Regions from separate parts of the Pseudomonas sp. MF08875 genome, predicted to be linked through region 2. Evidence: predicted binding sites of a transcription regulator. Region 2 holds the regulator's gene; the other holds the start of a gene.

Region 1 (4,876 bases), on a different contig from region 2:
GGAATCTCGGCCAGGTCGAACTTGCCCAGCGACTTGTTCTGCGCCGCTTGCTTACGCTCGCCTTGCAGCACGTGAATGGTCACTGCGCCCTGGTTGTCGTCGGCCGTCGAGAACACTTGCGATTTCTTGGTAGGAATCGTGGTGTTTTTCTCAATCAGCGCGGTCATCACGCCACCCATGGTTTCGATACCCAGGGTCAGCGGGCTGACGTCGAGCAGCAGCACGTCTTTCACGTCACCGGCCAGTACCGCACCCTGGATTGCAGCGCCCATGGCAACGGCTTCGTCCGGGTTCACGTCCTTGCGTGCTTCTTTGCCGAAGAAGTCGGTTACCAGTTTCTGTACCAACGGCATACGGGTCTGGCCGCCGACCAGGATCACGTCGTTGATCGCACCAACGTCGATACCGGCGTCTTTCAGGGCAATGCGGCAAGGCTCGATAGTGCGCTGCACCAGGTCTTCGACCAAGGCTTCCAACTTGGCGCGAGAAATCTTCACGTTCAAGTGCTTAGGACCGGTGGCGTCTGCCGTGATGTACGGCAGGTTGACGTCGGTCGACTGGCTCGAAGACAGCTCGATCTTGGCTTTTTCCGCAGCCTCTTTCAGGCGCTGCATCGCCAGCGGGTCACCTTTAAGGTTCATGCCGCTTTCTTTCTTGAATTCGTCGACGAGGTAGTCGATCAGACGAATGTCAAAGTCTTCACCACCCAGGAACGTGTCGCCGTTGGTAGCCAGTACTTCGAATTGGTGCTCGCCATCGACTTCGGCGATTTCGATCACGGAAACGTCGAAAGTACCGCCGCCCAGGTCATAAACGATCACGGTGTGATCGCCTTTTGCCTTATCCATACCGTAGGCCAGAGCGGCCGCGGTAGGCTCGTTGATGATCCGTTTAACGTCCAGGCCCGCGATGCGGCCGGCGTCTTTAGTGGCCTGACGCTGGCTGTCGTTGAAGTACGCCGGAACGGTGATAACCGCTTCGGTCACCGCTTCGCCAAGATAGTCTTCAGCGGTTTTCTTCATCTTTTTCAAGATTTCAGCCGAGATTTGTGGCGGTGCCATTTTCTGGCCGTTCACTTCAACCCAGGCGTCGGCATTGTCAGCCTTGACGATCTTGTAAGGGACCATCTGAATATCTTTCTGTACAACTTCTTCGTCGAAACGACGACCGATCAGACGCTTCACCGCATAGAGGGTGTTGTGCGGATTGGTCACGGCCTGACGCTTGGCCGATTGGCCGACCAGGATTTCACCGTCGTTGGCGTAGGCAACGATCGACGGCGTGGTGCGCGCGCCTTCGGCGTTCTCAATAACTTTAGCCTTGCCGTTTTCCAGCACGGAGACGCAGGAGTTGGTGGTCCCCAGGTCGATACCGATAATTTTGCCCATGTTCACTCTCCCGAAACTTTGGATTTGGTTGCCGCAGCAGTGGTGGCTATCTGCGGTAGCACTTAAACGCTTGACTTATAAATGGGGGCCTTACGGCTAATTTCAAGCCTGCTCGTCAATCGAGGGTGCAACAGCGGCAGGCGCCTTGCTGACCACGACCATTGCCGGACGCAACAAGCGGCCGTTGAGCTGGTAACCCTTCTGGAATGCGGCGACCACGCTGTTAGGCTCAAGGTCGGCATTCTCTTGAATCGACATCGCCTGGTGGCAATCGGCATTGAACGGCTCGCCGCACTGCGGGTCGATGGCTTCCAACTGATAACGCTTGAGGGTGTCCTCGAACATTTTCAGGGTCAGCTCAATGCCTTCGCGCATCGGACGGATACTCTCGTCGTCCGGATTAGACAACTGCAGGCCACGCTCCAGGCTGTCGATGATCGGCAACAGGTCGCGCGCAAACTTCTCCAGCGCAAACTTGTGGGCCTTTTCTACATCCAGATCGGCGCGACGCAGAACATTCTGCAGCTCGGCGGCGGTGCGCTTGGTTTGATCCTGCGCACCGGCCAGTTGCTCCTCGAGCGCTTGCACACGAGCCCCGAGATCCTCGTTGGAATCCTGGGAAGCCTGATTGGCATCTGGATTTTGCGTATCCAGCGTCTGTTCGTCAGCCATAGATTTCTCCTCTCAATTTCGTCTGCGAGCTCGACTCGCACTTCTGTCCCGGTATATGGGGCCGCATTTTCCAGGTTCAAGGGCCGCGGGCCGGCAAAACCCATTTCCCTGCGAAATATCAGGCTATTCAAATTCCTACTCGCACTAAAGATGCGTCGATAACGAGAAAAACGAGCTAAGCGCCGGGATTGTCACACCCGAATAAAACACTGTATAAATAACCAGACAAAACACCCGGGAGCCTCCCTATGCTGGTCCACCTGTCTGTCCATAACTACGCCATCGTTGAACATCTCGATCTAGAACTCGATCGTGGGATGAGCGTAATCACAGGCGAAACCGGTGCCGGGAAATCGATCATGCTCGATGCCCTGGGCCTGACTCTGGGCGACCGCGCCGATAGCGGTGTGGTTCGTCCAGGCGCGGACAAAGCCGACATCCTCGCAACCTTCGACCTGAGCGACATCCCGGAAGCCAGCGCCTGGCTGGCCGAGCGCGACCTGGACTGCGACGGCCCCTGCATCCTGCGCCGGGTCATTACCGCCGAAGGCCGCTCACGCGGCTACATCAACGGCACGCCCTGCCCTTTGGGCGACCTCAAGGCCCTCGGCGAACTGCTGATCGACATTCATAGCCAGCATGAACATCAATCCCTGCTGAAAACCGACACCCACCGTCGCTTGCTCGACGAATACGCGAGCGCCACCGACCTGGCCCGTCAGGTACACCTTGCCGCCCAGCGCTGGCGCCAGACCCGCCAAGAGCTGGAACACCTTTCCAACTCCGGCGACGAACAGCGTGCACGCCATCAACTGCTCAGCTACCAACTCGAAGAGCTGGAAAATCTGGGCCTTGGCGAGAACGAACTGGAGCAATTGGAGCAGGAACACAAAAACCTGACCAACGCCGAGACGGTGCTGGGGATCTGCCGGCAGGTCGTGGAACAATGCAGCGAAAGCGATTCCGGCAATGTGCTCAACGCACTCACCGCCAGCCTCAACCGTCTCTCCAGCGTAAACAACAGCAGCGGCGCTCTGGGCGAGGCCACCAGCCTGCTGACCAGCGCACAAATCCAGGTGGAAGAGGCTGTTGGCGAACTCAATCGTTTCCTCGATCATTTCGATGCCGACCCGGCACGCCTCCAGTACCTTGAGGAGCGCTTGGACGCGATCTACACCCTGGCGCGCAAACACCGCATCCAGCCCGCAGACGTGGCGCAAATGCAGCAAAAATTTCTGGATGAAATCGAAACCCTGAACGCCAACGATGAATCTATCGAACGGTTGCGCGAAGAACTGACGTCGTATGCCCGCCACTACCAAGAAAAAGCCCGCGACCTGAGCGATCTACGCCAAGGTGCAGCCTCTGGCCTGGCGTGCGCAGTAGAAGCAGAAATCCAGCGTCTGGGCATGCCCGGTGGGCGCTTCACCATTGAACTGCGACCCAATACCGGCACCGAGCTGTTGCCCCATGGCTTGGAGCAAGTCGAACTACTGGTCAGCGCCAACCCCGGGCAGCCTCTCAAGGCCCTGGCTAAAGTGGCCTCGGGTGGAGAGTTGTCACGGATCAGCCTGGCCATTCAGGTGATTACCGCCCAAACCTCCCGTGTGCCGACACTCGTGTTCGATGAAGTCGACGTGGGTATCGGCGGCCCCACGGCGGAAATCGTCGGGCAATTGCTGCGGCGCCTGGGTGAACGCGGCCAGGTGCTGACAGTGACGCACCTGCCACAAGTGGCCTCCCAGGGCCATCAGCACCTATTTGTCCACAAGGTGCGCGGCGACGATGCGACCCACACCGCCGTATCCAAACTAAGCAAAAATGAACGCGTAGAAGAAGTTGCGCGGATGCTCGGCGGCATCGACCTGACCAAGGAATCCCTGGCTCACGCCAAGAAAATGGTAGTCACTGCAAAAAACTGAGTACGCCACAAAGCACGAAGGCGACCCTTGGGTCGCCTTCGCTCGTTTCGCGGACAACACCGCGCGACATGCTTACTTTTTCTTGCGTACGTACAGCACCAGATTGTGGTCAACCATCTCGAAACCGTACTTATCGACGATGGCTTTTTGCAGCCTCTCGATTTCTTCGTCGAAGAATTCGATGACTTCACTGGTCTCGACGTTGACCATATGGTCGTGATGCTTGCCGTCATCGAGTTCAAATACCGCGTGGCCGCCATCGAAGTTATGACGGACCACCAGGCCTGCCGCTTCGAATTGGGTCAGTACACGGTAAACCGTGGCCAGACCGACATCCTCTCCAGCTTCCATCAGCGCCTTGTAAACATCTTCGGCACTCATGTGACGCTGCTCGGCGGAATCGAGCATTTGTAGAATTTTGACCCGTGGCAGGGTCACTTTAAGGCCGGCTTTACGTAGTTCGCTATTTTCAACCATGGTCAGCTTTCTCGCGATGCTGCTTCGCAGCTTCTCTTAATACGGGTATGATCGGCGTTTACGTTGTCCCAGCCAAGATAGTGGAAGTCGCCCACCGATGCAAAACACCAAGCTCTTGCTAACCAGTTTCACCTTTGTGGGACTGCTCGCACTCGCCGGTTGTTCATTCCCCGGGGTTTACAAAATCGACATCCAGCAGGGCAATGTCGTCACGCAGGACATGATAGACCAGTTACGCCCGGGAATGACCCGCCGGCAAGTACGGTTTATTATGGGCAACCCTCTGCTGACAGACACATTCCATGCCGATCGCTGGGATTACTTGTATAGCCTGCAGCCCGGAGGCGGTGAGCGCCAACAGGAGCGCGTCAGCGTTATCTTCAACGCCAACGATCAACTCGTGAGCCTTTCCGGTGA
Region 2 (4,876 bases):
TCGCCACGTGGGAATCAGCCTCCGCCCAGCCGTGGCCGGGAAAATGCTTGCCCGTGGCCGCCATGCCGGCGCTGTTCATGCCGCGAATGAAGGCCCCGGCCAGCAGCGCGGCACGCTGCGGGTCGCCCTCGAACGAACGGCTCCCCACCACTGCGCTGCGTTGGTAATCGAGGTCGAGCACCGGGGCGAAGCTCAAATCCAGGCCAACAGCCAGCACTTCAGTGGCCATGATCCAACCACAGTGCTCGGCTAACACCTCGGCGTTGGGATTGTCGGCAATTGCCCGCATCGCCGGCAGGCGCACAAAACCCTGACGCAGGCGCTGGACGCGGCCGCCTTCCTGGTCCACTGCCAGCAGCAGGTCCGGGCGTACGGCGCGAATCGAGGCACTGAGTTCGCGCACCTGGCGTGGGTGCTCAATGTTGCGCGCAAAAATAATCAGGCCGCCCACCTCGGGCTGGCGCAACAGGTGACGGTCTTCGGAGGTCAGCCAGGTACCGGCCACATCCACCATCAGGGAGCCTTGCAGGGCACCGGTCATAGCGATTCCTTTATTACGGGCACACGACTGCGCCGCCAGGAGCGAAGCTCGGCGGGCGCGGGTCGGTGCAGGGTAAGGAGAGAGTCTGGAACGGGAGTCGACATGGGCGGCAAGCTTAGCGGATGTCAGCCGCCGCGCCCACCCACCGGCCACTAAACCTTGGCAGGCGCCGGCGTGGACTTGACCCGCGGCCGCAACTGGGCGCTGGCCATGGTGTCGTCAGTGACCCCGGTTTCGGCGCGCATGCCAGCCGCGAGGAATGGCACCATCAGGCGCATTACCTGCTCAATCGAGGTATTGACGCCAAAATCGGTCTCGGCAATGGCGCGCAAGGCCTTGATGCCGGACATACTGAACGCCGCAGCACCGAGCATGAAGTGCACGCGCCAGAACAACTCGATCGGCGGGATCCGCGGCGCGGCCTCATTGACGAGCATCATGTAGCGGCGGAACACCTTGCCGTACATGTCCTCCAGGTAACGCCGCAGGTGGCCCTGGCTCTGGCTGAAGGCCAAGCCAAGCAAACGCATGAAGATAGACAGGTCATTGCCGCTGCGCGGCTGCACCACGAGGGCCTGTTCGACAAGGATTTCCAGCAGTTCTTCCAGGCTTGGCTTGCTGTCAGGCTTGGCCTGGCGGCGTTCCAGCTCCCGGTCCAGGCTGATGCAAAAAGGCCCCAGGAAGCGCGAGAACACTGCCTGGATCAGCGCCTTTTTCGAGCCGAAATGATAATTCACCGCCGCCAGGTTGACCCCGGCCTTGCTGGTGATAAGGCGCAATGAAGTTTCAGCGAACCCTTTTTCCGCGAACAACTGCTCGGCAGCATCAAGAATGCGTTCAACGGTTTCCGACTGGGCCATGGTTACTCTACCTGACAAACACTTGTTTGAAACATACGTTTCAGCTTATGTCTTGTCAAGCCTGCCTGTCCGTTTTCCGGCCGACCAGTCACCTATTTAATCACACAAGGAAAACCCTGTAGGACCTCGCTACGACAACCCTAGCGTGCGCCCTTATTCAACCGTTCGGCGGGCGCCGAAAAAAGGAGGATTGCCAAGACGCCTTCACTGTATATAATCCCAGTCACTGTATAAAAAGACAGAGCGATCGACATGATAAAACTGACGCCACGCCAAGCCGAGATCCTGGCCTTTATCAAAGACTGCCTCAAAGAAAACGGCTTCCCCCCTACCCGGGCGGAAATCGCGCAGAAACTGGAATTCAAGTCCCCCAATGCCGCCGAAGAACACCTCAAGGCCCTGGCACGCAAGGGCGCTATCGAAATGACCCCGGGCGCTTCACGGGGTATCCGTATCCCTGGTTTCGAAGCCGAAACCGACGAGTCGAGCCTGCCGATCATCGGTCGTGTTGCCGCTGGCGCGCCGATCCTGGCCCAGCAGCACATCGAAGAGTCCTGCAACATCAACCCGACCTTCTTCCACCCTCGCGCCGACTACCTGCTGCGGGTACACGGCATGAGCATGAAGGACGTCGGCATCCTCGATGGCGACCTGCTGGCGGTACACACCACCCGCGAAGCTCGTAATGGCCAGATTGTCGTCGCCCGCCTGGGCGACGAAGTGACGGTCAAGCGGTTCAAGCGTGAAGGCAGCAAAGTCTGGCTGATTGCTGAGAACCCCGAGTTCGCCCCTATCGAAGTCAACCTGAAAGATCAGGAACTGGTGATCGAAGGTTTGAGTGTCGGCGTCATTCGCCGCTAAAGGAGGCTTTATGCAGTTCCCCTATACCTCACAGCAAGCTCAACTGCCGTTGTTCGGAGCCTTCATGGCGCAAGCGCCCATCCTCAAAGACGTGGTCGAATCGCCCTGGAGCGCCGAGCCCGAAGTCTTTAGCGAGCTGTCGCTGCGTGGAGCAGCCGGGAACTGCCTGAACCTACTGGCGCCGATCCTCAGGCAACTGAGCCAGGATCAGGACGCTCGCTGGCTGACCCTGATCGCCCCACCCGCCAGCCTGACCCAGGCCTGGCTGCGCGATGCCGGCCTTAACCGCGAACGCATCCTGCTACTGCAACCGCGCGGCATGCAAAGCGCCCAGCAATTGACGTGCGAGGCCCTGCGCCTGGGCCGTAGCCACACCGTCGTCAGTTGGCTCAACCCGCTGCCATCGAGCATGCGCCAGCAACTTATCAGTGCCGCCCGCACCGGGGATGCACAAAGCCTGAACATTCGCCTGGGTTGATGACGAGGCTTCTCACGAATGGAGAAGCCGGGGTGACGCAACAGAAGCGAAACCGACCAACGGACTCAGTGCAGCACCCGCGGCCCGCTTTCCTTCTCCAGCTCACCTTCAGCGAGACGGCCTGCCATCTGCACGCCAACACTCAACATCGCCTTGGCTACTTCGACATGTTGGCCTTGCAGAAACACCTTGGCATCTTCAGAAAAATCCAAAGTCACCAGAGAACCCTCGTCCTCAGCCCGGCGCAGCTCTATACGGCCGTCAGGCAACTCAACAATTTCCAGAAAGGACGTTGGCATAAAAATTTGCTCTCCACGAAAGGCCGGCATTGTATCAGCCATAGGCCCGGATGCGCTTGGTGTTGCGACTAATGCATGAGCGACTGGTCTGTTTCCCCAGTCAGGCAAAACCCTAGCTTGGCTCTAACTCGCTTAGCACTCGTTAAGCCCGTCGCGAAAGCGAATAGCCAGGCTTTTAAGGTGTTGCCGCCAGCTCTCCAGTTCTTCACGGCTCAATTCTTCAGGCCCTAGCTCTTCATCGAGATTAACCGCGACGATCAACGGCTGAGTGACGTCGCCCTTGGGCTTATGCGGCGCCCGGGGCGGCTGGAACAACGCGGCATGAGCCGCCAACAACTTCGCCAGCCAGGTTTCGGGGTTGTTGGCCAACTCCACCATTTCTGCCATTTCCGGAATAGCCACCGCCTCTAGCACCTCTCGGGTCAGCAACAACTCCGCCCGCGGGGAATTGGCTTGAGGCAAACGGTAGAAACCGGCAATTTCATGGCACAACCCCAGTAAGGCCCCGTATAGGTGAAACAACGCGGACTCGCGACCTGCCTGGATCAGCGCCAGGGAGTTCATCGCCCGCCCCTCTTCAGCCCGGGCCAGCGCCTCTAGCGACAGCCCGGCGAAGTATATTTTCTGATTGGTACGGGTATAGAGCTCAAAGGCCATGACGGCACTCTCCACAGCGAAATAGGGCGTAGTACTGGCTTAACAGTGTCACGGATCAGTCACAGCCGCCGCAAGCCAAAAAAAACCGCAGGCCAACCCGAGGGTTCGCATGCGGCTTTCTGCTACCAGGACGAATCAGGCAGAGGCGCACCGACAGAGAGGTCAGCCGCCCGCCTTCGTCACGCGCCCTGGCGCTTGTCTTCAACCTTCCATTTTCCACCTTCGTAGAACGCGCGCCAGCCTGTCGGCTTGCCATCCACTTCGGTCTGCACGTACTGCTCCTTAGTCTTGCGGCTGTAGCGAATGACGGCCGGACGACCGTCCGGGTCCTTCTGTGGGGCCGCGCAGAGGAAGTGGTACTTCGGATCGATCTCGTCCTTGTGCGGCACGATTTCCATCACCAGCGGTGCACGGGTTTCGCGGTTTTTCGGGAACTGGCTGGCCGCCAGGAACAAGCCAGACGCGCCGTCACGCAAGATGTAGGTGTCGTTAACCTTCTCGCACTTGAGCTCCGGCATTTTCACCGGGTCCATCTTCGGCGGTGCCGCTTCGCCGCTTTTCAGCAGTTTACGGGTGTTCTTGCATGCGGCATTGGTGCAACCGAAGAACTTGCCGAAACGGCCAGTCTTGAGCTGCATCTCGCTGCCGCACTTGTCGCACTCCAGGCTGGGGCCTTCATAACCCTTGATCCGATAGGTGCCTTCTTCGATCTCATAGCCATTGCAATCGGGGTTGTTACCGCAGATATGCAGCTTGCGCTTTTCATCCAGCAGGTACGCATCCATCGCGGTGCTGCAGATCGGGCAGCGGTGCTTGCCGCGCAGCACCAGGGATTCAGACTCGCCCTCGTCGTCGGCAGCGATTTCGTCGCCCGGCACCAGGTTGACCGTGGCCTTGCAGCGCTCTTTCGGCGGCAGGCTGTAGCCTGAGCAACCCAGGAACACCCCGGTGGACGCGGTGCGGATCTGCATCGGCCGCCCGCAAGTGGTGCATGGGATGTCGGTCATGACCGGCTGGTTGGCGCGCATGCCGTTTTCCGGGCTTTCCGCGACTTCGAGTTTTTTCTTGAAGTCGCCGTAGAACTCGTCAAGCACGCTTTTCCAGTCCCGCTCGCCCTGAGCCACGTCGTCGAGGTTCTCTTCCATGCCGGCGGTGAAGCCGTAGTCCATCAGATTGGAGA

The links. The regulator LexA, encoded in region 2, represses DNA repair genes until DNA is damaged. The targets are predictions, from matches to a motif close to CTGTNTNNNNANACAG.
Region 1: recN (DNA repair protein RecN) is a predicted target of LexA. The motif match lies at 2,270-2,285, and genes of this name have one in related genera.

What each region holds. Positions count from the first base shown of each region.
Region 1 covers NZ_JCBCUW010000032.1:48,601-53,476, forward strand. The annotation lists gene dnaK (molecular chaperone DnaK) at 1-1,388, opposite strand, end outside; gene grpE (nucleotide exchange factor GrpE) at 1,491-2,060, opposite strand; gene recN (DNA repair protein RecN) at 2,309-3,982, shown strand; gene fur (ferric iron uptake transcriptional regulator) at 4,055-4,459, opposite strand; gene AC19YT_RS18655 (outer membrane protein assembly factor BamE) at 4,557-4,876, shown strand, end outside.
Region 2 covers NZ_JCBCUW010000037.1:34,442-39,317, forward strand. The annotation lists gene nagZ (beta-N-acetylhexosaminidase) at 1-529, opposite strand, end outside; gene AC19YT_RS20145 (TetR/AcrR family transcriptional regulator) at 694-1,401, opposite strand; gene lexA (transcriptional repressor LexA) at 1,654-2,262, shown strand; gene sulA (SOS-induced cell division inhibitor SulA) at 2,273-2,740, shown strand; gene AC19YT_RS20160 (hypothetical protein) at 2,806-3,039, opposite strand; gene AC19YT_RS20165 (DUF6586 family protein) at 3,172-3,696, opposite strand; gene topA (type I DNA topoisomerase) at 3,876-4,876, opposite strand, start outside.